DNA from 2 places in the Caulobacter sp. GW822-FHT01G02 genome. Region 1 is predicted to be linked to the other one. Evidence: riboswitches for the same ligand, from Rfam matches in the RefSeq annotation. Region 1 holds a riboswitch; the other holds the start of a gene.
What was found. Region 1 has a riboswitch for glycine ahead of AC1RNC_RS21030 (TonB-dependent receptor). Riboswitches for the same ligand answer to the same signal wherever they lie in the genome.

Region 1 (14,494 bases):
GCCTGGTCGCCGCTGGCCCAGGGCAAGGTCGCCCAGGATCCGGTGCTGGTCGAGATCGGCCGCGCCCACGGCAAGACCCCCGGCCAGGTCACCCTGCGCTGGATCATCCAGCAGGGGATCATCGCCATCCCCCGCACCAAGAACCCGGCGCGGATCGAGGAGAACTTCGACATCCTCGACTTCAACCTGTCCGACGACGAGATGACCCGGATTCACGCCCTGGCGCGACCGGATGGGCGGCTGGGGGACTGGCTGGACAAGGCCTACGCGTGGGACGCGGCGTAGGATCTAGGTACCGCTATATCGACCCTAGACTCGCCCTGAGGCCCTCACCAGTGCACGTAGCATTGAACATTGTCGCGAGACGAACTGATGAATGAGCCTGTCAAAGAGCCACTATCGCGTCCGCCTGGTTGGGGCGACGACACGCTTACCGCTTACATGGAACACGCGGCGCGTCACCGCTGGGCGACTTTCGCTCACTACCAGTTAGTGATGCGAGATCTTGCATCCATCGACTCGCAGTTCGTGCCACTTGATGGATTGCGAGATCCAACGAATGTAGTCACGCCTCATCTCGGCTTCAGAAGCCATGCAAATTTCAGGGCGGCCTGTGAGCATGCACTCGCGGGTCAATTGGGCGACATGTTTCCGATGGTTCGAGCCTCTCTTGAGGCGGCAGCCTATGCGGTACACCTGAATGACGATCCGGTACTGACGGAGGCGTGGCTACGCCGCCACGATGATGGAGGCATGAAGGCATTCAAAGAGAACAAGTTCAGCCAAACCTCTGTCCGTACTAGCGTTGCGCGGCACGATCCCGATTTGGCGGCGCTATACGGAGAACTGTACCAACAGGCTATCGACTTCGGTGCGCACCCTAACGAACGCGGACTCAGTGTTAATGCGAGGTCAGTATCGCACGAAGAAGGGAAGCGGTTCCTGCTCGTATATCTGCACGAAAACGGCCCTGCGCTTAAGTTCGCCCTGCTTACGGCATTGGAGACGGGGGCTGCAGCCCTAGCACTATTGAGGCTCGTCTTTCCGGCCTCCCTTGGGGCCGACGAACCGATCCACCGCGAGCTTCGTGCAAGGCTACGCGCCAGCCGGGTTAGACTAACAACTTCAACCGAACTCATGCAATCAGCCGAGTGAGGTCTACGCCCCACCAAAACTCCGTCCGTTTTCAGACGAAGCCGGTTTCATCCTGCCTTGAAAGCGCCTAGGTAAGCCTCAACCTGAGCATAACTGACCAGGGCCATCAGGATTAGGACGGGGACGATGGACGACGCGGGCGCCGGCTTGCAGGCGACGATGGCGGGGATGGGCCGGACGGCTCGCGAGGGCGCGCATGCGCTCCGCCTCGCCACGCCAGAGCAGCGCACCGCCGCCATCCAGGCCATGGCCGCCGCGATCCGCGAGGACGCCGTCGCCATTTTGACCGCCAACGCCAAGGACCTGGGCCGCGCCGAGGCCAATGGCGTCTCCGGCCCGATGCTGGACCGCCTGGCCCTGGACGAGGCGCGGCTGGAAGACGTCGCCGCCGGGGTCGAGGCCGTGGCCGCCATCCCCGATCCTGTCGGTGTCGCCACCGCGCGCTGGACCCGGCCCAACGGCCTGGACATCAGCCGCGTGCGCACACCGATCGGCGTCATCGCCATGATCTATGAAAGCCGCCCGAACGTGACCGCCGACGCCGCGGCGCTGTGCGTGCGCTCGGGCAATGCGGTGATCCTGCGCGGCGGGTCGGAGTGCATCCACTCCAACCTGGCGCTTCACGCTTCGATAGAACGCGGTTTGAAGGCCGCTGGCCTTCCCGCCGCCGCCGTCCAGATCGTCAAGACCCCCGACCGCGCCGCCGTCGGCGCCCTCCTCTCGGGCCTGGACAAGGCCATCGACCTGATCATTCCGCGCGGCGGCAAGAGCCTGGTCGCCCGCGTCCAGGCCGAGGCCCGCGCCCCGGTCCTGGGCCACCTGGAAGGTCTCAACCACGTCTTCGTCCACGCGGCCGCCGACGTGAAGAAGGCCGTCGACATCGTCGTCAACGCCAAGCTGCGGCGGGTGTCGGTCTGCGGCTCGGCCGAAACCCTGCTGGTCGACAAGGCCGCCGCCGAAAAGCTTCTCCCGCCGATCGCCGACGCCCTGATCCGGGCCGGCTGCGAACTCCGGGGTGACACGGCTGCGCGCGCCATCGAGCCCACGATGAAGAAGGCCACCGTCGAGGACTGGACCACCGAATATCTGGCCCCGATCCTGGCCGTGGCCGTGGTCGACGGCGTGGCCGGCGCGGCCCGGCACATCGCGGCCTATGGCTCGGGCCACACCGACGCGATCGTCACCGAGGACGCCGGCGCCGCCGACGCCTTCGTGGCCGAGGTCGACAGCGCCATCGTGCTGGTCAACGCCTCGACCCAGTTCGCCGACGGCGGCGAGTTCGGCTTCGGGGCCGAGATCGGCATCGCCACCGACAAGCTTCATGCCCGCGGCCCGGTTGGGGCCGAGCAACTGACGACGTTCAAATATGTGGTTCGCGGGACCGGCCAGACTCGTCCCTGAGGCCGGCCGGCCCAACGCTCAGCGTCTTGGCTTCCACCTGGAACCGGGCATGCGCGTCGGCCTGTTCGGCGGCAGCTTCAACCCGGCGCACGAGGGCCACGCCCACGTGGCCGAGACCGCCATGCGCCGCCTGGAGCTGGACCGCGTCATCTGGCTGGTGTCGCCACAGAACCCGCTCAAGTCCTCGCACGAGACCCGCCCCGTGGCCGAGCGAATGGCCAATGCCCGCCGCTGGGCGCGCGGCTCGGGCATGATCGTCTCGGACGCCGAGACGCGCCTGGGTTCGCGGTACACCATCGACACCCTGCGGGTGCTGCGGGCGCGCTATCCCGGCGTGAAGTTTGTCTGGGTCATGGGCGCCGACAGCCTGGCCACCTTCCATCGCTGGCGCGGCTGGACCCAGATCATGCGCGAGGTTCCGGTCGCCGTGATCTCCCGCCCCTGGATCGCGCTGAAGGCCCGCACCTCGCCGGCCGCCCGCCGCTTCGCCTTCGCCCGCTGGCCCGCCAGCGCCGCCGCCAGACTGCCCGACGCCAAGTCGCCGGCCTGGGTCTACCAGACCGGACCGCTGAACTTCGCCTCCTCCACGGCTATGCGGTCACGGCAAAAGGGCTGAAAGCCAAGCTTTCGGGCGTTGCGTGAACGCCTCAGGGGCGCCGACGAATCGGCGTTCGGCCATCACCCCCTCACTTCCGGCTCAATTCCGTGCTATGGAAGATATCCACAGCGAACCCATAAGGAGCAATCCGCTGCGTAGCGACCCCGCGCTTAGTGCGCACGAAGGCCTGGCCGGCGCCGAGTCATCGACTGAATCCCCGGGCCTGAGTCTGCCCCTCGATCTCAAGGCGCTGGAGCGCCTGATCCTGGAACGTCTGGATGACGACAAGGCCCAGGACATCGTCCACATCGACTTGGCGGACAAGAGCTCGGTCGCCGACAGCCTGATCGTGGCGTCGGGCCGTTCGCACCGTCACGTCGGCGCGCTGGCCGACCACCTGCTGCGGGCGCTGAAGGAAAACGGCTACGGCAAGGCGCGGGTCGAAGGCCTGCCGCATTGCGACTGGGTGCTGATCGACGCCGGCGACGTCGTCATCCACCTGTTCCGTCCCGAAGTGCGCAGCTTCTACAACATCGAGAAGATCTGGGCGGTCGACGCACCGCACCGCACCGCGGCGAACTGATAGCGCCAGGCGACCTCGCCCTTCGACAAGCTCAGGGTGAGGTCTATTGATGCGCGTTCTTGAGATCCTCGCCCTGAGCCTGTCGAAGGGCGGGGATCTCAACGCACTCCCCCGATGAAGATCACCATCCTCACCGTCGGAAAGCTCGGCCGCATGGTCGAGGCGCAACTGGCCGTGGACTATGCGTCCCGCGCCACGGCGTCCGGCCGCGCCCTGGCCCTGGGGCCGGTCGAGATCCTCGAGGTCGAGGCCCGCAAGCCCGGCAAGGCGGCCGAGGCCGAGGTGCTGCGCCCGCACCTGGAGGGCGCGCACGTCATCGCCTGCGACGAGCACGGCAAGGTCCGGCCCAGCCGCGCCTTCGCCGACCACCTGGCCCGCCTGCGCGACGACGGGACGCGGCGGGTAGTGTTCCTGATCGGCGGGGCCGACGGCCTGGATCCCTCGATCCTGGCCGCCGCCCACGAGACCATGGCCTTCGGCCCCCAGACCTGGCCGCACGCCCTGGCCCGGGCCATGCTGGCCGAGCAGGTCTATCGCGCCGCCACCATCCTGTCGGGCTCGCCCTATCACCGCGACTAGGGCTAAAGGTTGGGCGATGCCCCGCTCGCGACTCGTCATCGCCGTTTGCGCCCTGGTCCTCGCCGTCCCGACGGCCGTGGTCGGCTGGCAGCGCGCTGACCGCATCGTCGAGGACCAGCGGGCCAGGGATCGCCAGACCGCCATCGACACCCGTCGCGAGATCGAGGATCTGCGCGCCGAGCTGGACCGCCTGGACCACGCCCGCATCGCCGCCGGCGGCGACGTCGACGCCAAGCGGGCCCGGCTGGAAGCCTTGAACGCCCGCGAGAACGCCATCCTGGCCGACCTGGGCGCCAACCGGCAGCGGCTGTCGCTGCTGCTGTCGGCCCTGCAGCTGTTCCGCCGCGATCCGCCGCCGGCGCTGCTGGTGACGCCGAACGATGCGCGCGATGCGGTGCGGGCCGCGATCCTGATCCGGGCCATGACGCCCGAGTTGCAGAAGCGCGCCGAGGCCTACGGCCGCCAGGCCGTGGCGGTCGGGACCCTGCGCCGCGAGGCCGCCGCCGCCTCGGCCGAACTGTTCACCGCCGAGAGCGCGGTCGCCGACCGCAAGGGCGAGATCGAGCGGCTGATCATCGAGAAGACCCAGCTGGAGCGGGCCTATGCCCAGGAAGCCCTGACCCAGCAGAATGAGCTGCGCACCCTGGGCGCCCTGACCGACGGCCTATACGCACCAGGAGGGGGTAGGGTCGAGGCCACCGGGCCGCTGGTGCTGCGACGTCCCGCCGCCGGCGAGATCGTCCGCCGTTTCGGCCAGGACATGCCGGCCGGCGGCAAGTCGCCCGGCCTGACCGTGCGCACGGAGAAGGGCCTGACCGTCACCGCTCCCGTCGCCGGAACCGTCGAATATGCCGGCGCGCTGAGCGGCTGGGGCGCGGTGCTGATCCTTCGCGCCCAGGGCGCCTATCACGTGGTCGTGGCGGGCCTCGACCAGATAACGGCCTCACCCGGACAATCTGTCGCGGTCGGCGCCCCCATTGGGAAGATGCCGGATCATGTATCTTCCGAGCCGGAACTCTATCTAGAGGTTCGGGAGAACGGCGCGCCGGCCGATCCGGAGCGTTGGCTCAAACAGGAGTCGCGGTAGACGGCTTTTTCAGTAATGGTGGCCGTAATTATACCTCCGGCCTCTGACAGTGGTTGGGTGGGGCTAAATTCGGTTGCGACGCCGCGCGTCGCGTAGGGAGCCTTCCGGGCCTTAATGCGCAAGTACCTGCTCATCGGCGTTTCCGCCTTCGTCCTCGGCGCGGGGGCCATGGCGTATGTCAGTCCCATCGCCCAGGCCAACAACGCGCCTAAGACCAAGACCTACAAGATGCTTGAGCTGTTCGGCGACGTGCTGGGCACGGTCGAGGACCAGTACGTCACCGAGGTCGACGACAAGAAGCTGATCGAAGCGGCCCTGGACGGCATGCTGACCAGCCTCGACCCGCACTCGGGCTATCTGGCGCCCGACGCCTACGAGGACATGCAGGACACCACCCGCGGCGAATACGGCGGTCTCGGCCTGGAAGTGACCAGCGAGGACGGCGTCGTGAAGGTGATCTCGCCGATGGACGGCACTCCGGCCTCCCGCGCCGGCGTCCAGGCCGGTGACTACATCACCGCCGTCAACGGCCAGAGCGTGCTGGGCCTGACCGTCAACGAGGCGGTCAAGCAGATGCGCGGCCAGCCCGGCGAGGCGGTCACCCTGACCATCGCCCGCGACAAGACCGATCCGTTCGACGTCAAGCTGGTCCGCGAGGTGATCAAACCCAAGGCCGCCATCGCCCGCATGGAAGGCGACTATGGCTACGTCCGCCTGCCCGGTTTCAACGAGAAGGCCACCGACGCCCTGGTCGCCTCGATCAATGATCTGAAGGCCAAGAACCCGAAGATGAAGGGCCTGATCCTCGATCTCCGGAACAATCCGGGCGGCCTGCTGGACCAGGCGGTCGGCGTGGCCGACGTGTTCCTGGACGGCGGCGAGGTGGTCAGCCAGCGCGGCCGCGATCCGCGCAACATCCAGCGCTACAACGCCCGCCCGGGCGACCTGCTGAACGGCATGAAGATGGTCGTGCTGATCAATCAGGGCTCGGCCTCGGCCGCTGAGATCGTCGCCGGCGCCCTGCAGGACCGTCACCGCGCTGAACTGGTCGGCCTGACCAGCTTCGGCAAGGGTTCGGTGCAGACGGTGATCCCGCTGCGCGGCGGGGCCGACGGCGCCCTGAAGCTGACCACGGCCAAGTACTTCACGCCGTCGGGCCGCTCGATCCAGAAGACCGGCATCGCCCCGGACCTCGAGGTCGCCCAGACCCGTGACCAGGCCCAGGACATCGCCAACCGCGTCTGGTTCAGCGAGGCCAGCTTCAAGAACGCGCTGAACGCCGACGAGGGCAAGAGCCGCGTGGGCGTCCACACCCCGGCCGAAGCCCCGCCGACCGCCTTCGACGACAAGAAGGGCGACTTCCAGCTGCAGCGCGCCATCGCCGTGCTGAACGCCGGCGGCGTCGCCAATACGCCGAAGCTGCCCAAGCCGGCGGCCAAGGTCGCCGAGGTCACCGCCAAGGCGGCCGCCGCGGCGAGCGGCAAGCCGGTCAGCGAGAACAAATAGGGCTTCGCCTGCCTCGATCCGATCAGCGCCGCTCCGGGCAACCGGGGCGGCGCTTTTCGTTCGACCTTAAGCCGCCTTGGCCGCCTCGGCCGCGCGCAGCAGGCGCAGGACGTTGCCGCCCCAGATCTTGGCCAAGTCGTCGCGGGTGTAGCCCTCGGCCAGCAGGCGCTCGCTGATCTTCCAGTAGTCCGAGGCGTCGTTCAGACCGGTCACCCCGCCGCCGCCGTCGAAGTCGATGCCGATCCCGACGTGGTCGACGCCGGCCACCTTCAGCGCGTGGTTCAGGTGGTTCATGAAGTCCTCGAAGGTCGCCTTCGGAACGGGGTACTTGGCGTCGATCGCCTTCATCTCGGCCATGAAGCCCGCGCGTTCGGCCTCGGTCATCTTGGCCCGCGCGCCCGCCTTGGCCCGCAGCGCCGCCATGGCCGCGTCGCGCTCGGCGTTCTTGGGCGTCTCGATCAGATAGCTGGAATAGGCGTCGACCTGGATGACGCCGCCGCTGGCCGCCAGGGCCTTGATGCGGGCGTCGTCGACATTGCGCGGATGGTTGAACACCGCCTTGCAGCCCGAGTGGGTCAGGATCACCGGCGTCTTGGACAGGGTGATCAGCTGGTCCAGCACCTCGTCGGACGAGTGCGAGCCGTCCAGCACCACGCCCAGGCGGTTGGCCTCGGCGACGAACTGTTTGCCCAGCGGCGACAGGCCATGCCACTCGGGCGTGTCCGTCGAGCTGTCGGCCATGTCGTTGTTCTTGAAGTGGGCCAGGCCCGAGATCCGCACGCCCAGCGCGTAGAAGGTCGACAGCAGGGTGACGTCGCCATCCATCGGATAGCTGTTCTCGACGCTGACGAAGACCACGCGCTTGCCCTGGGCGGCGATGCGCTCGGCGTCGTCGGCCTTCAGGGCCAGGGCGAACTTGTCGCCGTGCTTGGCGACCATTTCGTGGATCTCGACGCCGCGGATGATCGCCGCGTCGCGGGCGGCGCGCGTGGCCTCGGGCGTGCGTGGCCCCTGGTTGGTGAAGATGGCGAAGAAGCCGCCGTCCAGCCCGCCCTCGACCATGCGCGGATAGTCGATCTGCGAGCCGTCCTTGTCGGCCGAATGGCGATCGAGAATGTCCCAGCCCGGCCGGCCGAAATTGGCGGGGGTGTCCAGGTGGGTGTCGAGGGTCAGCAGGCCCTCGTGCAGCTTGCGCGCGGCGGCCGGATCGGCGGCCCAGGCCGTCATGGGCGCGGCGCCGGCGACCAGGGCCAGGGCGGCGGTCGTGGCGAGGAGGAAACGGGTCATGAGTACGCTCGAAAAGGGTCCGGCCGGCCTTTGCAGAGGCCGACCGGAGGGCGGGGACTAGAAGTCGGCGGAGATCGTGAACTGGATCGTGCGCGGCGGGGCCGGACGGAAGCTGGCCGGCGTGTTAACCGTGGTGTTGATCGTGCCCAGATAGTCCTTGTCGAACAGGTTATCGATGTTGACCCGCGCCTTGACCTGGCTGAACGGCCCGGCCGCGAAGCCGTCGCCGATATCGATATAGGCGTTGACGATGGTGTAGCCGCCGACCTTCTCGCTGTTGACGAAGTTGGTGAAGCGGCTCTCCAGGTGGCGGGCCGAGACGTTCATCAGCAGGCCATCGAACGGCTCCAGCGTCACGCCGCCCTGGAACACCCAGTCGGGGAAGTCCGGCACCTTCTTGCCGGCGACGGCCAGGGTGACCGGCGCGGCCGTGGTGCTGGCGCGGTAGTTCAGGACGTCATCCTGGAACTTGGCGTCGTTGTACGAGACGTTGGCGTTGAAATAGGCCTTGCCGGCGAAGATCTCCGGCTTCCACTGGCCGCTGAACTCGACGCCCTTGGCCTTCACCGCCCCGACGTTCTGGTAGAAGGTCTCGGTCGTGCCGCCGCCGCCGGGCACCAGCGAGGCGAAGGCCTGCAGGCGGTTCTTGAACTCGGTCTGGTAGGCCACGATCGAGGCGTTGAACGTCTTGTGGTTGGCGCGGTAGCCCAGCTCCCAGTTGGTCGAGGTCTCGGGATCGGGGCCGGCGACGGTCGGGCTGGCGGCCGAGAAGATGTCGTCGGCGCCGCGCGGCAGGGCCATGTTCTCGGAGTACGAGGCGAAGATCTGGTCGCGGCCGGTCACGCTGTAGACCGCGCCGACCTGGGGCAGGAAGCTGTCCTTCCAGTTGTCCTTCAGGATCGGGTGTCGGCCGTTGATGTAGTCCAACGGATTGCGATAGCCGGCGATCTTGTAGTCGATGTCGGTGGCCTTGAAGCCCAGCTCCAGCTTCAGCTTGGCGTCCAGCAGGGTGACGGTGTCCTTGACGAAGAACTGCTTGGTCTCGCGCAGCGACTTGTAGTCGCGCTGGGCGTGGACCCGCTCGTTGAACAGCGGCTTGCCGTCGGGATTGCCGTTCTCGACGTTGTAGCGGTTCTGGGTGCGGTGATAGTCGTCGTTCTCCAGCCAGAGGCCGGCCTCGATCTTGTTGAAGCCGAGGCGCCAGGCGACCTTGGCGGTGACGCCCTTGCGGATGCCGTCGATGCCGGAGAGGCCGTACTGGATGCCGCGCGGGGCGACGATGCCGGCCACCTTGCCGACCTCGGCGTCATAGCTGGACTTAGAGGTCGAATAGGCCTCGGGCGAGACGCCGTAGCCGCCCTTGTCCTCGTAATAGGCCGTGGTGGTCAGGTCGAAGTTGTCGGTGATCGGCGTGTTCAGCGTCAGGCCGTACAGGTGGTCCTTCCGCTTGTTGACCGCGAACTTGTAGTACTGGGCGTAGTTGGCGTTGGAGTACGGCACCCCCGCCACGGCTTCCGGCAGGCTGCCCGTCGGGATCGACAGCGGCGTACCGAACGGGACCGAGGTCGGCACCGCGCCCAGATAGGCGAAATAGCGCCCCTGGCGGCCGAACACGTCGCCCGCCGTCCCGGCGTACTGAGCCTTGGTGATCGACGGGCTGTCATAGTCGAAATAGTCGTTGTGGACGGTCTGGAAGCTGATGTCGCCGCCGTTGGGCAGGTCGTACTTCAGCTTGCCCTCATAGTGCTTGCGATCGATCGTGCCCGGGCCGCGCCACAGGTCGCCCTTGATCCAAGAACCGCTGACATAGCCCGACAGCGGACCCACCTTGCCCGACTCCAGGCGCAGGAAGGTGCGGCGCAGGTCGTCGCTGCCGAAGGTCTGGCTGATCGCGCCGCCCATCTCCTCCGACGGGGCCTGGGTGAAGTAGTCGACGATGGGTCCCAGCGAGGCATAGCTGGGCAGGGCGACGTCGCCGGCCCCGGCCGAGGCGGTCACCCGCAGCAGGTTCTCGTTGTCGACATAGCGATAGATCGGGCTGCCGCCGAACTGGTCGCTGCGGCCCATCGGGATGCCGTCCAGCAGGAAGCCGATCTGCTGGAAGTTGAAGGCCCGCACCGAGACCGAGTTGCCGAACTCGTACATGCCCAGGGCGTCGTTGGCCTGGACGTTGAAGCCCGGCAGGCTCTCCAGCATCTTCAGGCCGGTGATCCCCGCCGGCGCGGACAACAGAGCCTCGCGGGTGATCGAAACGGTGGCCGTGGCGTGGTCGGTGCCGATGGCGACGCTGGCTTCCGACAGGCGCTTGCCGGTCACCACGACGGTTTCCAGTTCGGCCGCCTTGTCGGCTTCCTGGGCCAGGACCGGCGTGGCGCTTCCCAGAACCGAGGCGGCGAGCAGCAGCGCCCTAAGACGAACGGCGGCGTGTGCAGGTATGCGAGTGGTCATGACTATCCCCGATCATTTTGACCAGGGCAACGTCATCAACGCCTCATCGCAGGTAAACTAAGAATTTCTCGGATCGCATCCACATAATCACAAAGTGGAAACGTTACGCATCCATGTTCGATTTATGAACACTTCGAATATATTCATTTTATATACCTAACAGATATCTCACGAAAGTCGCACACGACGATCGCGTTCATTACGTTTCGCTATATCGATATGGAAATGCCTAGATCTGCATTGGCGCACGCGTGGGTCTGAGCGGGCCGGGACGGCTCGCCTTCGCACCCCCGCTGTCCTTGGGCCTGAGAGATTCAGCGCCCCGTCTCCGATGGACGGGCGGTCGCCTTGCTCCTTCGGCGAGGGCGTTACGCGCCCTGCTTTCCAGCGTTCAACATCTCGCGCGGTCCTTCTGCTTGAGCGTTTCCGGGGCGGTTTCGCCTTCAGCGCCGGGCCGGGGCCCGATCTCTCCCGCGAGAGGACTCCAGGGAAGGAGCCGGGGCCGCGCCCGTCAACCGATCAGACCGCCCGCAACCGCACTCAGCGTTCAACGCCTGCGGCGATTGCAGAAAACGCCAATTTCAGCGGCGCCCGCGTCGCCGCGCCGCGGCCAGAAGGTCATCAGAACGCCATACGGCCATACCTCGTTAACCATATATTCGAAGCTTGCCCGCTAGCCTTAAGAGGTCATGGCCGTATCCTTTTCGCGTAAGCCCGCCTATGCCGCCGCCGCGCCCGCTCCGGGCGGGTCCGGTGACCTGCGCGCCAAGCTGATGGCCGCGGTCAGCAATCCCTTCATCGGCGCCAGCGGCGCGGCCTGCCTGTTCCTGGCCTCGCTGGCGACGCTGGTTCTGATCACCAGCGACCCGCACGCCGGCTCGCCGGTGATTCGCCTGGAGCTGACCAAGATCGGCGCCACCAAGAACGCGCCGGAGGGCTGGCGCGAGGGCTTGGGCGGCGAGGATCCGCACGGGGCCGAACTGGCGCCCGGCCAGTTGGACCTGTCGGCCAATCCCTTCGCCCCGGTGAAGCCCGAAGAGGGCAAGGCGCCGGCCGCCGAGGGCCTGCAGAACCTGCCGCCGATCCAGCAGGGCCCGGGCCTGGCCCAGGCCCCGATCGCCGGCCTGACCGCGCCGGGCCCCGGCGGCGGCCCTCTGCCGATCATCGGCGCCGACGGCCGCACCGCGGCCGAGGCCTATGCTCGCCCCTTCACGCCCAACGGCCGCCCCAAGGTGTCGATGGTCATCGGAGGGCTCGGCCTCAACGCCCAGACCACCCGCGCGGCGATCGAGACCTTGCCGGGCGAGATCACCCTGTCCTTCGCGCCCTATGCCGAGGGCCTGCAGGGCTGGATCGACCTGGCCCGCGCCCATGGCCACGAGGTGCTGCTCGAGACCCCGATGGAGCCGGCCGACTATCCGGCCAACGATCCGGGTCCCTACACCCTGATCGCCGCCAACAGGCCCGAAGACACCGTGCGCAAGCTGGAATGGCTGATGTCGCGCGCCACCGGCTATTTCGGCCTGTCGAACTATCTGGGCGCCCGCTTCGTCGACAACGACCAGGCGATGGCCACCTTCAACGGCGTGCTCAAGTCGCGGGGCCTGGCCTTCGTCGACGACGGCCTGGCCGCCCGCCGCGCCGGCCCGATCCCGCGCGCCTCGGCCGACCGCGTGATCGACGACGAGCTCTCGGCCGGCGCCATCGACACCCAGCTCAAGGCCCTGGAGACCGGCGCCGCCGGTCGCGGACAGGCGCTGGGCTCGGGCTTCGCCTATCCGGTGACGATCAACCAGGTGCGTATCTGGGCCGCCGGCCTGCAGGCGCGCGGCATGCAGCTGGCCCCGGCGTCAGCCCTGGCGCACCGCTAGAACTCGTGGAAAAAGGCTCGGCATGACCGAGCTCGACCATCCCAAGCACCGACCGAACGTCGGCGTCGTCCTGTTCCATCCGGACGGCCGCGTCTGGCTGGGTCGCCGCCACAAACAGCCCCCGCCCTACAACTGGCAGTTCCCGCAAGGCGGTGTCGACGAAGGCGAGGACCTGGAGGCCGCCGCCCGGCGCGAGCTGGCCGAGGAGACCGGCGTCAGCTCCGTCGAACTTCTGGGCCGCACCGAAGGCTGGATCACGTACGACTTTCCGCCCGAGGTGCTGGCCAACGAGAAGCGCTCGCGCGGCTGGCTGGGGCAGAAACAGGTCTGGTTCGCCTATCGCTTCATCGGCGACGAGGCCGAGATCGATCTGGAAGCGGACGCGCACGTCGAGTTCGACGCCTGGAAATGGGGCAGGCTCGACGAAGCACCCGAACTGATCGTACCCTTCAAGCGCGGGGTCTACGAAGCTGTGGTCGCCGCGTTCCAGGAGTTCGCGCGCGGCGGCTGATCTCCCGCGCTGGGGAGTATCGAATGGCGAATACGGTCCTGCTGATTCACGGCTATGGCTGCGCGGGGGACGTCTGGGGTCCCGTCGCCGCGCGGCTGAAGGCCGAAGGCTATCGCGTGGAGGCGCCGACCATCCGATCGGCGGTGCGCACGGTCGAAGGTCCGCGCGCGGGTCTGGTCGGCCTCTCTCTGGCCGACTATGTCGCCGAGATGAGCGCCCTGGCCCAGACCCTGGCCAAGGAGACCGGCAAGAAGCCGCTGGTCTTCGGCCATTCGATGGGCGGGCTGATCGCCCAGAAGGTCGCCGAGGCCGGCCACGCGTCGGCGCTGGTGCTGTTCGCCCCGGCCTCGCCGGCCGATGCGCGCGGCAAGCCCAAGCTCTCTCCGGTCTTCACCTTCCTGAACATGGCCCTCCGATCCAAACCCGAGACCCGGGCGGGCAAGATGTGGAAGACCGGCTTCAAGTTCGGCGTCATGAACGCCGTGCCGGCCGAGCGTCACGACGCGCTCTACGCGACGATGGTCTATGACAGCGGCCAGGCGCTGGCCGACCTGGCCTGGCCGCACAAGGACGTCCACAAGACGGCCTACGTCGACGAAGCCAAGGTGACCGTGCCGATCCTGATCAATGCCGGCGCCCTGGACCGCACCACGCCGCTGGACGACGTCCAGCGCCTCGGCCGCAAGTACCCGCAGGCCGACCTCAAGATCTATCCCAACAACGCCCATTATCTCATAGACGAGCCCAACACGATGAAGATCCTCGACGACGTGATCGCCTGGCTGACGGGCAAGAAGCAAACCCCGGCCGCGACGGCGGCTCCGGCCCCCGCCCCGGCTCCGGCTAAGCCGCCCGAACCCGCGCCGACGCCCGCGCCCGTGAAGGCGGCGGAACCGACCCCGGCTCCGGCTCCAGCTCCGGCGCCCGCGCCGACCCCGGTGGCGGCGGCTCCCGCCCCGGCGGCCGAGAAGCCCGCGCCGAAGAAGGCGGCGGCTCCCAAGGCCGCCGCCAAGCCGAAGGCCGAGGCGAAACCCAAGGCGCCGGCGAAGGCCGCGCCCGCCAAGACCGAGGCCGCGCCGAAGCCGGCCGCGAAGGCTCCAGCCGCCAAGGCTCCGGCCAAGGCCGCCGCCGCGCCGAAGCCCGCCGCCAAGGCCGCTCCGGCCCCGAAGGCCGCTCCGGCCGCCAAGCCCAAGGCCCCCGCCAAGCCGAAGGCCGAGGCCGCTCCGGCTCCCGCCAAGGCCGCCGCGCCGAAGGCCGCTCCGAAGGCCGCGGCCGCGAAACCGGTCGCCGCCAAGGCCGCGCCCAAGGCTGCCGCTCCCAAGGCCGCCGCCGCCCCGAAGGCCGCGGCTCCGAAAGCAGCCGCCGCGCCCAAGGCCGCCGCCAAGGCCCCTGCGACAAAGACGGCCGCCAAAACCTCGCCCAAGGCGAAGTAGAGCGTGTAGGCTGCTCCCCGCCGGCTGCTTCGTCG
Region 2 (14,494 bases), on a different contig from region 1:
CAGGGTCCCGGGCGTGCAGCGGAACGTGCCCTCGACCAGCGAGCCGTCCTCGGATTGGTGCTCAAACCAGGTCCACATCGTCGGTTCGCCTTCCAGGACCGTCCATCCGGGCGAGATCGGCGTGATCGGATCCCCGATTTCGGGTGTCATGCGATGAATGCTCAAGGGGATCCTCCTTCTGATGATTCAAAGGATAGCGAAAACTATTGTAATGGCCAGGGGTGAAACGTCAGGCTGGCCGTTCCGTGGAGCGATTGGCGTCACCTGGTTTCGCCGCGCCTGACCTCAACGACTCGGATTTCAGGTCCGAGGCCAAAGGCCCTGGCGCTGTCCGTGTCCCAAGGCGCCGGATCTGGAATGGCCGCCAGAGGGTCCCTCATCAGCCAGATACGCTGGGCATAGGGAGACTCGTCGCGCCGGTGAGCATGGCGAGCCAGGATGAAGCCACTCCTGCTCCCGCCATCCGCCTGATCGGCGCTGTCGCCAGCGCCCGCTCCCGACGCTACGGCGTCTCCTTGATGCTATCCCGTGGGGAAGCGAAGGTCGGCGACCAGGCCCGGCCTGGGATGGCGAGCGCGCAGTTCGAGATCGATGTCCAGGCGCCGGGTGATCGAGCGCACGATGGCCAGGCCCAGGCCCGCGCCGGTCGACCCTTGGCCCGCGCTCCCCCGGTTGAAGGGCGCGAACACGTCGCGCAGCGCGTCTTGGTCCAGTCCGGGGCCGCGGTCCCAGATCACGACCCTGGGTCCGTCTCCGTCCATCCTGGCGACGATACGCACCTTTCCCCCGCCATAGGCGCAGGCGTTGAAGACCAGATTGCGCAGAACCTCGCCGATCAGCACCGCGTTGCCGCGCGCGAGTCCGAGGTCGGCGGGCAGGCGCGTCAGCAGTTCGACCTCGGGAAACGCGCGGGCGGCTTCGACCTGGATCGTCTTTAGCAGGGCGGCGAGATCGGCCTCGCCATCGGCCGCGGTCGCCTCGGAACGGGCCAGGGCGAGGAACTGCGTCAGCACCTGGCGCAGGTTGGCCGCCGCGTCTCGCGAGTCGCCCAGCAGGGCCTTGTCGCGCGGCGTGGCGGCCGAGCGCTCCAGCAGGGCGAGGTTGGCGACGATGACCGACAGGGGCGTCCGCAACTGATGCGAGGCGTCGGCCGAGAAGCGCTCCAGCGCGCGGGTGAAGCGCTCCAGGCTGCTCATCAGGTGGTTGAAGGCTTCGACGGCCGGCGACAGTTCGGCGGGCGTGTCGGCGGCGTCGATCGGGGCGAGGTCCGGGCGCGAAGCCTGGGCGCGCCTCTTAAGATCGGCCGTCAGGCGGCGCAGCGGCGCCAGGCCCCAGCCGACGGCGGGCACGACCAGGACCGCGGCGACGGCGACCAGCAGGACGGGCAGGCCGATCAGGGTGGACAGCAGCTCGCGCACGCTGGCGCGACGGGAGTCGAGGCTTTGGGCCACCGCCACCACGACGGGCTCGCGCACGCCCGGCACCATCACCGTCGACTGGGCGATCCGCACCTCGTAGCCGCGCATCCTCGCATAGCTGAAACTGGTCTCGTTCGGCGCGGGCGCGGGCAGGCGGGGGAGGTCGTCATAGCCGGTGACCAGGCGCGAGCCCTGGCGCACCGCGTAGAACACCGCGTCGCGCTCCGGACTGTCCAGCAGGGCCAGGGACCAGGGCGGCAGGGCCACCTGGGCCTGACCGTCCCGCACGCCGATCTGGGCGACGATCGAGGTCACGGATCCGGCCAGCAGCCGGTCGGAAGACTTCTCCACGACCGCGCGAGCGGCCAGGGCGCCGGCCAGGGCGAGCGCCGCGCCCAGCAGGGCCAGGGGGACGACCTGCGCCAGCAGCAGGCGGCCGACCAGGCTGGGGCGGCCGCCCTTCCAAGGCTTGGCCTTCATGGGTCGATCCGGTAGCCCACGCCCCGCAGCGTACTCAGGCGCGGGCCGTCCGGCGCCAGCTTGCGTCGCAGTCGACCGACATGGACGTCCAGGGCGTTGGGCGAGGGGGCCTGTTCGTCGGGGAACACGTCGGCGGCCAGGCGGTCGCGCTCGACGACCCGGCCGGGACGCGCGGCCAGGGCCTTCAGCACGGCCCATTCGCGCGGGCGCAGGTCCAGCCGCCGCTCGCCGATCCAGGCCGCGCCAGCTTCCCAGTCGCAGACCAGGGCGCCGACATGGGCCGTCCGGGTGGCGTAGCCGCCCTTGCGCCGCGCCACCGCCCGCACCCGGGCCACCAGCTCGAACGGGTCGAACGGCTTGAGCACATAGTCGTCCGCGCCCATGTCCAGGCCGGCGATGCGATCGCGCACCGCGTCGCGCGCGGTCAACATGACGATCGGAGTCAGCACGCCCTCGCGGCGCAGCCGGCCCAGGATCTCGAAGCCGTCGATGTCGGGCAGGCCGATGTCCAGGACGACGGCGTCGAAGTCGGCCCCATGCGCCAGGGCCAGGGCCAGGGCGGCCTCGCCGGTTTCGGCGCAGACGGGCTCGTGACCTTCGCTCTCCAGCGTCGCGGTCAGGGAGCGACGCAGAGGCGGATCATCCTCGACAACCAGTATCTTCATCGGGGATGTAGGAACCGAACACGCAGGGGAGGTCATCATCCGACGCCGATTGCCTCATCAGGTCAAGAGACGCGGGCCCGTGGCGATCATGGCGGCGCTGGCCTTGACGGCGGCCCTGGCCGGCTGCGCGCCGAAGTCGATCGGACAGGCGACCAGCGGCTGGGATATTCGCGCCGCCGAGCGCGAGGGCGAGCTCGTCGTCTATCTCAACACCGATGTCCACCAGGTGATCGGCGAGGGCTTCCGCGAGCGCTTTCCCAAGATCAAGGTCCGCTTCGTCGAGTTGGCCGCCAAACCGATGCAGGCGCGCCTTATCGCCGAGACGGACGCGGGCGCGCCGGTCGCCGATGTGGCCTGGAGTTCGTCGATGGACATCCAGGTCAAGCTGATCAACGACGGCTACGCCCAGACCTATCGCAGTCCGGAGGCCAAGGGCCTGCCGGCCTGGGCCGTCTGGCGCGACCAGGGCTTCGGCGTGACGGCCGAGCCGATCGTCTTCGCCTACAACAGGAAGGCGCTGAAGGAGTCGGAGGTGCCGCGCAGCCACGCCGCTTTGCTGGCGGCCCTGCGCGCCGACCCCGAACGCTGGCGCGGCAAGATCGCCATGTACGATCCCGAAAAGAGCGGGGTCGGGTTCATGTACCTGTCGAGCGACCTGCAGGCCTATCCGGACGCCTGGCCCTTGTACGACGCCTTGGCCAAATCGGAGCCGGGCCTGTTCGTCCCGGGCGCGCCGCTGCTGACCAGCCTGTCGGGCGCGCACGATCTGGCCTACGACATGAACGGCTTCTACGCCGACTGGTGGGCGCGCCATCGCAACGCCGACATCGGCTATGTCGTGCCCAGCGACTATCACCTGTCGCTCTCGCGCGTGGCCTTCATCACCCGTTCGGCGCCGCATCCGAAGGCGGCCCGGGTGTTTCTGGACTATCTGATGTCGGACGAGGGGCAGAGGCGACTGGCCCAGGCCAGGCTGACGCCGATCCGCCCCACCGGCGGCGCGCCGGCGCTGGGCGCGGCCGGCCGGCCGATCCGTGTCGGTCCCGCCCTACTGGCCAATTTCGACCAGGGGCGGCGCGCTGAATTGCTGGCGCGCTGGAAAGCCGCGTCCGCCGATCGCTGATGCTGCTTAAATATAGTCCAGAGTTCGCCTAAAAAATAATCACATCCGGCCAGGTTCACGAAAGCTTCGCGGTTTTCGCCCCTGGTCCCGATCAGCCCAAGCTGTCACCGACCTGTCACCTTCGCGGATCGCGCGGCGACGGACGAACGCGCGTCGTGCCCACCGGTTGAGCTCAGGGGGATTCCTTTCGTCCTCATCGCGCGCCGGGCAACATTGTACCGGATTTCGACGCTTTGACGCGATGGGGCGAGCCGGTCGTACTGGCCTGGCTCTCGCGGAAGAGATCGGGTCAGCCCGACGCCGAAGGCGCAACCGCCCCGGAAACGCTCAGGCAACAGGGACCGCAGAGCACGAGGACGCTGGAAAGCAGGACCGCTCCACAAGTGAGCGGCCTCGCCGAAGGAGCAAGGGCGCGACCGCGCCTGAATCTCTCAGGCCAAGGGACAGCGGGGGCAGAGGAACCGCCTGGCGGAGTCCGGGAAGGCGCGCGTCTTCCCGAGCGACGCGACCGACGCGACCGAACAAGCGGGCGCGCGGGAGAGAGCGACTGTCGACTGCTGAAACATAGGGGATCTTACTTTGACCATTTCACGCCAAACTCGCCGGGGACTGCTGCTGGGTTGCAGCCTGGTTCCCGCCGTCCTGGCCCTGCACGGCGCCGCCTTCGCTCAGGACGCCGCCCAGGGCTCCGCCAAGACCGACGACACCAGCGTCGGAGAGATCATCGTCACGGCCTCGCGCATCGACCGCGCCGGCTTCGAGGCGCCCACCCCGACGGTGCGGGTCACCGCCCAGGACTTGAGCGTCGGCGCCCGCCCGAACATCGCCGCGGCCCTGAACGACCTGCCGCAGTTCCGCGCCACGACGTCGGCCCAGACCACCGGCACCAACACGGGCGCGGGCAACGCGCCGGTCGACCTGCGCGGCCTCGGCATCAGCCGCACCCTGGTGCTGCTGGATGGCCGCCGCTTCTCGGGCGACAATGACCTGAACCTGATCCCTAGCGTCCTGACCAAGGGCGTCGACGTCGTGACCGGCGGCGCTTCGGCCGCCTGGGGCTCCGGCGCCGTGGCCGGCGTGGTCAACATCAGCATCGACCGCACGTTCACCGGCCTGAAGCTGGGCGTGGAGGCGGGCGAGTCCTCGTACCATGACGCCAAGCAGGTCCGCCTCGAGGCGGCGGCGGGCAAGAGCTTCGCCGACGGCCGCGGCCACTTCGTGATCGGCGGCGAATACATCGACAACGACGGCGTCATCCCGAAGAACAGCCGGCCGAACATCGGCCGCTGGGCCACGGTCTCGAACGGCGCGGGCCGCTTCGTGCTGGCCCCGGACGTCGGCTTCTCGAACGCGGCCTACGGCGGCCTGATCATGTCGGGCGTGCTGAAGGGCCAGGCCTTCAATCCCGACGGCAGCCTGCGCACCTTCAACGCCGGCACGGTGATCGGCACCAACTCGGTCGGCGGCGAAGGCCCTTCGAACGACGACCTCTCGCCCCTCGTCACGCCGCAGAAGCGCTACGCCGCCATGGCCAGCGTCACCTACGACCTGACCGACAAGATCAAGATGACGGCCGAGCTGCGCCGCTCGCGGATGTGGAACAACTACATCTGGTTCGGGGACCACAACCGCGGCAACCTGACGATCAAGTCGGACAACGCCTATCTGCCGACGGCGGTGAAGTCGGCCCTGGCGGCGGCGGGACAGACCTCGTTCACCATGGGCCGCTTCAACACCGAGGCCTATCCGACGATCGACTTCGAGCGCGTTTCGACCCAGGGGACTATCGCGTTCGACGGCGCGTTCGGCGACGGCTGGCGCTGGAGCGCCTACTACAGCCACGGCGAGAACGAGAACAATATCGACACCCCTGGGTTCTTCCTGACCCAGAACTACGCCAACGCCGTCGACTCGGTGATCAGCCCGACCACCGGCCAGCCGATCTGCCGGGTCGCCCTGACCAACGCCTCGACCAACTGCGTGCCGATCAACCTGTTCGGCCAGGGCGCGCCCTCGAAGGCGGCGCTGGATTATGTGACCGGCACGCCCAGCCAGCGCGAGACCAGCAAGCTGGACGTCGGCGGCTTCAGCCTGCGCGGCGAGCCCTTCAGCCTGCCGGCCGGCCCGGTCTCGGTCGCCGTCGGCGCGGAGGCCCGCAAGGAGTCGGTCAATCGCACGGTCGGCGCCCTGGACGCGGCCAAGGCCTTCACCACCTTCAGCTTCTCGGCCATGGCCGGCGACTACAGCGTCAAGGAAGCCTTCGCCGAAGTGCTGGTGCCGGTCGTCCGCGACGTGCCCGTCTTCAACAAGCTGGAAGTCAACGCCGCCGCGCGGGTGTCCGACTACAACACGACCGGCTCGATCTGGTCGTGGAAGCTGGGCGCCACCAACGAGTTCTTCCCGGGCTTCCGGGGGCGGATCACCAAGTCGCGCGATATCCGCTCGGCCAACCTGACCGAACTCTTCACCACCAGCACGACCGGCTACAACACCATCGTCGACCCGAAGACCAATTCCAGCGTCTACGTGCTGACCAATGGCGGCGGCAATGCGAACCTGACGCCTGAAACGGCCAAGACCTTCACGACCGGCTTCGTCTATTCGCCGCCGGCCCTGCCGGGCTTCAACATCTCGGTCGACTATTTCGACATCGACATCGACAACGTGATCACCACGGTCTCGGCGCAGGACATCGTCACGCGTTGCGCCAACGGCAATGCCGACATGTGTTCGCGGGTCACCCGCGACGCCACCGGCGGGATCTCGCGGATCGTCTCTACCTATGTCAACCTGGCCAACTACAAGACCGACGGCGTCGACGCCGAGATCTCGTACGCGACCAATCTCGACCGCCTGATCCCCGACGCGCCCGGCCGCATCCGCGCCCGCTGGCTGATGACCTGGGTCAACAGCCTGACCACCAACGACGGCGTCAGCAAGATCGAGTACGTCAAGTCGCAAGGCTATTCGTTCGGCCTGGGCACGCCCAAGAGCCGGATGACCGCGGCGCTCGACTGGTCGGGCAAGGTGTTCAGCGCCAACCTGCGGGCGCGCTACATCTCGCCGGGCACGTACAACCGAACGGTCGACCTCGTGAACGGCCACATCAAGGCCTACACCTATGTCGACCTGGGCGTTCAGGCGAAGCTGCCCGAGGTCATGGGCCATGAGGTCGAGCTCTACGCCAACGCGACCAATCTCTTCGACAAGGACCCGCCCGTCTCGTCGCTGTACTCGCCCTACTACGACGTGATCGGTCGCTATGTGACCGTCGGCGCGCGGATGCGTTTCTAAGCCCGCCCGACATCGCGCCGCCGGTTGCTTCCCCTAGCTCCCCCCGCCGGCGGCGCTCCCCCTTTCTTCAGAGGCATTCTCCAGATGATCTCTCGTCAAGCCTTGGCGCTGGCCCTTTTGGCCGCCGCCGTCGCGACTCCGCTGGCCACGCCTTTGGCGGCCCAGACCGTCGCGCCGCCCGCCGCCATCGTCGTCGACGGCGCGCCGGCCATTCCGCAAGAGCTGGTCGCGGCCGCCGCGCCGTATCTGCAGGCGCGCCACGCCAACTTCCTGGGCTGGAACACCGCCGACCGCTCGATGCTGATCAAGACCCGCTTCGGCGGTTCCGATCAGGTCCACGTCGTGGCCAAGCCCGAGGGCGACCGCCGCCAGATCAGCTTCGAGAACGAGCCGATCCTGGCCGCGGCCCTGTCGCCCAAGGGCGGGACGCTGGTGATCCAGAAGGACAAGGGCGGCGACGAGTTCTATCAGCTCTACGTGCTGGAGGCCGGCCGTCCGCGCCTGATCACCGACGGCAAGAGCCGCAACTGGTTCGGCGCCTGGTCGCCGGAGGGCAAGCTCGTCGGCTACGCCTCGTCGCGCCGCAACGGCGCGGACATGGACCTCTATGTCGTCGACCCGAAGGACCCCAAGACCGACCGCCTGGTCGCCCAGGTCACCGGCGGCGGCTGGAACGTCGCCGACTTCTCGGCGGACGGCGCCAAGGCGCTGGTGCTGAACCGCATGTCGGTCAACGAGGCCATGGTCTACGAACTGGACCTGGCCAGCGGCAAGATGAAGCCCCTGACCGATCCCAAGGCCAAGGTCTCGTACGTCGATCCGAAATACGCCCACGACGGCTCGGTCTGGCTGACCTCGAACAAGGGCTCCGACTTCCAGCGCCTCGGCAAGCTGGACGGCAAGGGCGGCTTCGTCCCGGTCTCCAAGGAGCCGCGCTGGGACGTCAGCGACTTCGCCGTCTCGCCCGATGGTTCGTTCGCGGTCTACGCCATCAACGAGGCCGGCGTGTCGCGCGTGCGGGTGCTGGACCTGGCCACCGGCGCGGTGCGCCCGGTGACGGGCCTGCCGGCCGGCGTGATCCCCTACAGCATCGGCGCGGCGATCGACATCGCGCCGTGGGGCGAGATCGGTCTCAGCATGGCCTCGGCGAAGGTGCCGGGCGACGCCTTCTCGATCGATCCCAAGACCCTGGCCGTCACCCAGTGGACCCACAGCGAGACCGGCGGCCTGGACCCCAGCCTGAACGTCGAGCCCAAGCTGGTCGAAGTCGCCAGCTTCGACGGCGAGAAGGTCTCGGGCTTCCTCTATCAGCCCGACCCGGCCAAGTTCCCCGGCAAGCGCCCGCTGATCGTCGACATCCACGGCGGTCCGGAAGGCCAGACCCGGCCCGACTTCCTGGGTGGGAACAACTATCTGCTGAACGAACTGGGCATCGCGCTGTTCTTCCCGAACGTACGCGGCTCCACTGGCTATGGCGCGCGGTTCGTCAATCTCGACAACGGCCCGTTCAAGCGCGAGGACTCGGTGAAGGACATCGGCGCCTTCCTCGATACGCTGGAGAAGAACCCGGCCCTGGACGCCAGCCGCTTCGCCGTCAACGGCGTCTCGTACGGCGGCTACATGTGCTACGCCTCGGCCACGCACTACAGCCCGCGCCTCAAGGGCGCCAACTGCTACGTGGCGATTTCCAACTTCGTCACCTTCCTGGAGAACACCCAGGCCTATCGCCGCGACCTGCGCCGGGTTGAGTACGGCGACGAGCGCGATCCCAAGCAGCGCGAGCAGTTGATGAAGATCTCGCCGCTGACCAGCGTCGACAAGATCACCACGCCGCTGCTGGTGGCCACGGGCGGGACCGACCCGCGCGTGCCGCCGACCGAGGCCGACCAGATGATCAAGGCCGTCCGCGCCAACGGCGGTTCGGTCTGGCACATCCTGGCCAAGAACGAGGGTCACGTTTTCCGCAAGAAGGAGAACGACGACTACTATTTCTGGACCAGCATCATGTTCTGGCGAAAGACGCTGCTGGGCCAGTAGGGCGGGCGAGGGCGCGGGACCGAGGTTCCGCGCCTTTTCCCTGGAAGGATTGATGACCTTGTCGAGCCTTTTGCGTTGCGCGACCGCCTTGGCGCTGTTGCTTTCGAGTGGCCGGGCTTGGGCGGGGCCGGCGATCGACCACCACATGCACGTCCATTCGCCGGCGATCCTCGAGATCCTCCCGGCCTATTGCGCCAGCCCCAAGCGCAAGAGTCCGTGCGACCCGCGCTTCACCGCGCCGCTGACCGCCGCCGACGCCCTGAAGGCGATGGACGGCGCGGGGATCAAGAAGGGCTGGCTGATGTCGACGGCCTATCTGGCCGAGAGCCCGCTGGGCCCGCCCCAGCCGGACGCCGCCCGGGTGGTGCGCGAGGCCAATGACTTCACGGTCGCCCTCGCGCGGAGCCGGCCCGATCGTTTCGCCGCCTTCGTCAGCGTCAATCCGACGGCCCCCGACGCCCTGGCGGAGATCGCCCGCTGGAAGGGCGACCACGCGGTGACGGGGCTGAAGCTGCACCTGACCAATTCCGGCGTGGACCTGCGCGATCCGGCCCAGATCGCCAAGCTGGCGGCGGTCTTCCGCGCCGCGGCCGCCAACGGCTGGACGATCATGATCCACATGCGCACCGGCGAGGCCGACTATGGCGCGCGGGACGTCGAAGCCTTCATCGACCAGGTCCTGCCGGCCGCCGGCGGCCAGCCCGTCGTCATCGCCCACGCGGCGGGTTGGGGCGGGATCGACGCGGCGACGCTGGACGCCCTGGGCGCCTTCGCCAACACATTCGAGAAGGACCCGGGTCGCGTCCGCAACGTCCGCTTCGACTTGGCCCAGGTCTTCAAGGACAATGCGACGCCCGAGGACCGCGCCCGGATGGCCGCCCTGATCCGCCGGATCGGTCCGGATCGTTTCGTCGCCGGGTCTGACTGGCCCTTCGCCGGTGACCTCAAGACCTACTTCGCCACCGCCTATGCGGGGCCAGAACTGTCGCCTGAGGCGTGGGCGAAGACGCTGGCTGGCTCTACGGGCAACTAGGTCGGTGGCTGATGTCGGCCTGAACAGACATGATTTCGGGCCTTGGCTCTTGAAGCGGCCGAACCTCGTTTCTGCGTTCACCCATATCCTCAAGCCCGCGCGGGTCGCCGGCGCTGGTCGTTGATCGATTCGACATTCGCCGCGGGCCATCGGCGGCGATGAGCCTGGCTCCGGCCGGATCGCGGTCGAGCACGTCATACGGCCCGATCCTGTCGTGACGCGCGACGCTCGACTGCCAATCGGTCACTCAGCCCGTGCCTCGCGTTCGCGCAATATGATTGAACGGCAACCTCAGCGGTTTGGTCGCGACTTATTTTCTTCCAGATACGGTCGGAGGGCTCTCAGAAGGAGGCCTGTGAGGGCTTCATGCCTTCGCGGGTTTTGAGAGATCCAATCACCTGGCCCGGCTTGCGCCGGGCCTTTTTCGCGAGGCGGGTGAACGCCTGACGGGCGAGGGCCTCGGACAGATGGTCGACGCGAAGGCTGCGTGATCCGGCGGCTAAAGAGCGTATTTGCGCCCTTCCTCCGCGATCATGAAGTTGAAGAAGCCGATCTTTTCGAGTTGCCGCTCTACCAACGTACGGCTCGATCGCGCCGCTCCCGAAGGCTTTATGTGGGTGACGAGTATCGGCAACGCCCGCATGCGAGCGTCGTCCTGCGTCATGCCGCGCAACGTCTCAAGCTCGGTGTTCAGCCACATCGGGGTCAGGTGCCCGTAGAGCCGGGCGGCTGGAACCGGGTCGGGGTACGAGACCTCGATCAGCATTCCCCGCAGCCGCCCCTGCCGCACCAACGGGGCCACGGCGCGCCAAAGATCTTCCAGGTTCGTCGAGTGTTCGACCGCGTCGGGACCCGTGTCGCCCAGGCAGAGGAAGGCGTCCGGTCCGCTCCGGAGCAAGAACGCGGTCGACGTCACCCCTCCGTGTGACAGCGGGTAGGCCGTGACGGTCATGCCCGTTCCAGCGATCGGCGTGGGCGTCCCGCCACGTTCCAGGTCCTTGTAGTGATATTTGCCGATGTGTGGCGGGGGGCCGCGGTCGCCCATGTTGGGCCATGCGACCCAGTTGAAATAGTGATCCGCGAGCGCCTGGTTCACCTGCGGCAGGCCCATGATGTCCTTCTTGGTGTCGTCTGGAGACGCCAGCACAAGACCCGCGACATGGTCGAGGTGGGCGTGTGTGATCAGATAGGCGGCGATGGAGTCCATCACCTGTCCGCGCGAGTCCGCCCCTGGGTAGCGGCCCTTGCGCACGGCCCGATCCAGGCCCGAAGCAAGCGTGCCCGCGTCGCACATCACGCCCGACCGGTTCCCATGGGCGACGATATGGTAGGCGCTCGTCGGCTCTTCCACGCCGCCGTTGACGCCTAGCGCGACGACCTCGAAGGCGGACGGCGGCGGCGCGGCCGCCGAGAGCAGGAGAAGCGCCGGAAGAAGCGCTCGTGGAAAACCTCGACCTTGCATGACGCCCAGTCTCGAAAAGATCTGAAGCATGTCGCGCCGGGAGCGGGATGGCCAGGCGTATGGGGCTTGGCGGCGTCGCCGCCGGCGAGCGGCCTCCTGGCGCTGCCCTAAGCAGCAGGGCGGGCGCAGGGTTGCCCGGTCCGGCGTCACATGAAGTAAGAATTTATTTCCACTCTCCCGCTCGCTTGACCGGCGCGCGCCCGACGCCATTGCATCCGACCAGAACAAGGGTTTCAGCGTCCCCGGCGATCCGCCGCGGCGCCGGGGTCTTCGCGTAGCGTTACAGGGCCGAGTTGGGGGAATTTGCGATCATGTTGAACTTGTCCGCCTGGACACGCCGATCCCTTTTGGCCGCGGCCTTCGCGGGGGTGACGGCGACGTCGGCCCTGGCGCAGGCGCCGGTTTCGCCGCCCGCCGCGTCCGCGGTCACCGCGCCCATCCCGATCCGGGTCGTCGTCGTCACGGCCTATGCGCTGGAAGACAAGGCCTGGATGGCCAAGGCGCCCCAGACTCTGGACTTCCCCAACGGCGTCGCGCCGCTGGGTTACGATCCGGCGAAGGGCGTCCTGATCGTCCGCACCGGCGTGGGCACCAACCATGCGGCCATCACCACCTTCGCCCTGGCGACCGATCCGCGCTTCGACCTTTCCAAGGCTTACTGGGTGATCGCGGCCATCGCCGGGGTCAATCCGAACGAGGCCTCGCCCGGGTCGGCGGCGTGGATCGGCAACGTCATCGACGTCGATTTCGGCAAGTGGGTCGATCCGCGCGAGGCCCCGCCGGAATGGACGGGCGGCTATCCGCCGTTCGAGCCGCCGCGCGCCGACCGCCCCAGCAGCGTCTACTATCCGCTCAACGTCGGCCTGCGTGACTGGGCCTATGGGCTGACGAAGGGCATTCAGCTTCCCGACACCGACGCGCTGAAGACGGCGCGGGCGCGCTTCTCCAGCTATCCAAACGGCTCCAAGCCGCCCTTCGTGCTGACTGGCGACGAAATCTCCGGCCAGGCTTACTGGCACGGCGAAATGCTGACCAAGCGCTACGCCAAGCTCGCCACCGACTTCAGTGGCGGCAAGAGCCGGTTCGTGATGACCGCCATGGAGGACACCGGCGTCGCCAACGCGCTGCGGCGGCTCACCGTGGTCGGCAAGGCCGACTACGATCGGCTGGTCGTTCTGCGCACCGCCAGTAACTACTCGCAGCAGGCTCCGGGCGAGAGCCCGGTCGACAGCATGAACCGGCCATATGCCGGGGTCGGCGACGCCGCCGCCTACGCCGCCCTCGTGGTGGCCGGCAAGGTCGTCGACGAGCTCTCGGGCAACTGGGCCGTCTATCGCGACAAGATTCCCGGCGACGGGAAGTAACGACCTGAAACGGCGGATCGGCCCTGGCGGTCGGTCCAGCCGCGAGGACGCGTCAAGTGTCCCGACCGTTGGGGGAAACACCGCAAACTCCGCTTCACGGTTCGCCGCGCGCATTGGCGCGTAGGCGCGGCCATAGGCGCGGCGGGCGTAACGACTTCAGTTCGGTGTGGCTCGGGGGGACCGTGGCCCACCATCTCAAGGGGACCCAAATGCGACATCTTTATGCCGCGAGCGCCATCGCGCTCGCCTTGGCGGCCACCGGAACGACGGTCGTCGCCCAGGAGACGACCTCCTCGATCCGGGGCTCGGTGACCGCCGGCGGCGCGGCCGCCGTCAACGCCAGCGTCAGCGCCGTGCACGAGCCCTCGGGCACGACCGCGAACGCCACCACCAACAGCGCCGGCGCCTTCAACCTGACCGGCCTGCGTCCAGGCGGCCCCTACACCGTGACGGTGACCGCGCCGGGCTTCCCGCCGGTGACCTCGCAGAATCTCTTCCTGAGCGTCGGTCAGCCTTATGTCCTGCCGATCGCCGTGGGCGACACGCAGGTCGACGCCCTGGTGGTGACCGCCACGCGGGCGGAAAAGAGCGGCCCGCTGGTCACGGTGTTCGATCGCGACAGCATCGCCAGCGTAGCCTCGGTGTCTCGCGATATCCGCGACATCGCCCGTCGCGATCCGTTCGCTTCGTTCAACCCCAGCACCCGCGGCGTTTCGATCGCGGGCCAGAACGGCCGGACCAACCGCTTCTCGGTCGACGGCGTGCGCTTCTCGGACAACTTCGGCCTGAACCAGGGCGGCCTGCCCAGCGCGCGCGGCCCCATCCCCTTGGACGCGATCGAGCAGCTGTCGGTCAAGATCGCGCCCTATGACATCTCCGAAGGGGATTTCCAGGGCGGCTCGATCAACGTCGTTCTGCGCTCGGGGGGCAACAAGTTCACCGGCGCCGCCGGCTATACCTATTCGGACGACAGCCTGATGGGCACGAAGTCCAAGGGCAGCAGCTTCTCGCAGGAGATGACCTCCAAGACGCGCAACGCCTTCATCTCGGGGCCGATCATCAAGGACAAGCTGTTCTTCGCGTTCGCCTACGAGAAGCTCGATGAGACCGTCCCGTCGGTCTTCGGCCCGCCCGGTTCGGGCAACGCCATTCCGAACCTGACCCAGGCCCAGGTCGATCAGGTCACCTCGATCGCCAAGTCGGTCTACGGCTACGACACGCTCGGCGTGCTCACCAGCCGTCCTGAAAAGGACAAGAAATGGACGCTGAAGCTCGACTGGAACATCAGCGACAACCAGCGCCTGTCCTATTCGACCATCCAGAACAAGGGTGAGACGGTCGCGCTGAGCGGCGGCACCTCGTCGATCACCTCGCCGGGCCTGGGCCTGGGCTCCTACGCCACCCATGAGCCGGAAAAGGTCGAGACCCACGTCCTGCAGCTGAACTCCCGCTGGACCAACGCCTTCAGCACGGAGGTGCGGGTCAACTACCGCGACTCGATGAAGGTCCCGATCTCGTTCGGCTCGCCAGGCTATAGCGATATCACCGTCTGCCTCGACCCGGTCGCCGTCGGTTCGCTGAACCAGTGCACCCAGACGGGGACGCCGCGACTGGTCTT

Region 2: another riboswitch for glycine. It lies ahead of AC1RNC_RS25075 (TonB-dependent receptor domain-containing protein); the one in region 1 lies ahead of AC1RNC_RS21030 (TonB-dependent receptor).

The regions. Positions count from the first base shown of each region.
Region 1 is NZ_JBXAON010000007.1:280,916-295,409, forward strand. Features, by position in the region: gene AC1RNC_RS20980 (aldo/keto reductase) at 1-285, shown strand, start outside; gene AC1RNC_RS20985 (hypothetical protein) at 373-1,155, shown strand; gene AC1RNC_RS20990 (glutamate-5-semialdehyde dehydrogenase) at 1,282-2,556, shown strand; gene AC1RNC_RS20995 (nicotinate-nucleotide adenylyltransferase) at 2,522-3,172, shown strand; gene rsfS (ribosome silencing factor) at 3,306-3,737, shown strand; partial or broken gene AC1RNC_RS21005 (hypothetical protein) at 3,744-3,834, opposite strand; gene rlmH (23S rRNA (pseudouridine(1915)-N(3))-methyltransferase RlmH) at 3,852-4,316, shown strand; gene AC1RNC_RS21015 (murein hydrolase activator EnvC family protein) at 4,333-5,403, shown strand; gene AC1RNC_RS21020 (S41 family peptidase) at 5,518-6,909, shown strand; gene AC1RNC_RS21025 (dipeptidase) at 6,976-8,196, opposite strand; gene AC1RNC_RS21030 (TonB-dependent receptor) at 8,254-10,644, opposite strand; glycine riboswitch at 10,928-11,042, opposite strand; gene AC1RNC_RS21035 (divergent polysaccharide deacetylase family protein) at 11,334-12,515, shown strand; gene AC1RNC_RS21040 (RNA pyrophosphohydrolase) at 12,538-13,026, shown strand; gene AC1RNC_RS21045 (alpha/beta hydrolase) at 13,050-14,459, shown strand.
Region 2 is NZ_JBXAON010000012.1:59,917-74,410, reverse strand. Features, by position in the region: gene AC1RNC_RS25095 (cupin domain-containing protein) at 1-165, opposite strand, end outside; gene AC1RNC_RS25090 (sensor histidine kinase) at 522-1,898, opposite strand; gene AC1RNC_RS25085 (response regulator transcription factor) at 1,895-2,563, opposite strand; gene AC1RNC_RS25080 (ABC transporter substrate-binding protein) at 2,652-3,686, shown strand; glycine riboswitch at 3,952-4,040, shown strand; glycine riboswitch at 4,044-4,135, shown strand; gene AC1RNC_RS25075 (TonB-dependent receptor domain-containing protein) at 4,266-6,980, shown strand; gene AC1RNC_RS25070 (S9 family peptidase) at 7,065-9,017, shown strand; gene AC1RNC_RS25065 (amidohydrolase family protein) at 9,070-10,050, shown strand; gene AC1RNC_RS25060 (MBL fold metallo-hydrolase) at 10,550-11,512, opposite strand; gene AC1RNC_RS25055 (hypothetical protein) at 11,824-12,876, shown strand; gene AC1RNC_RS25050 (TonB-dependent receptor) at 13,086-14,494, shown strand, end outside.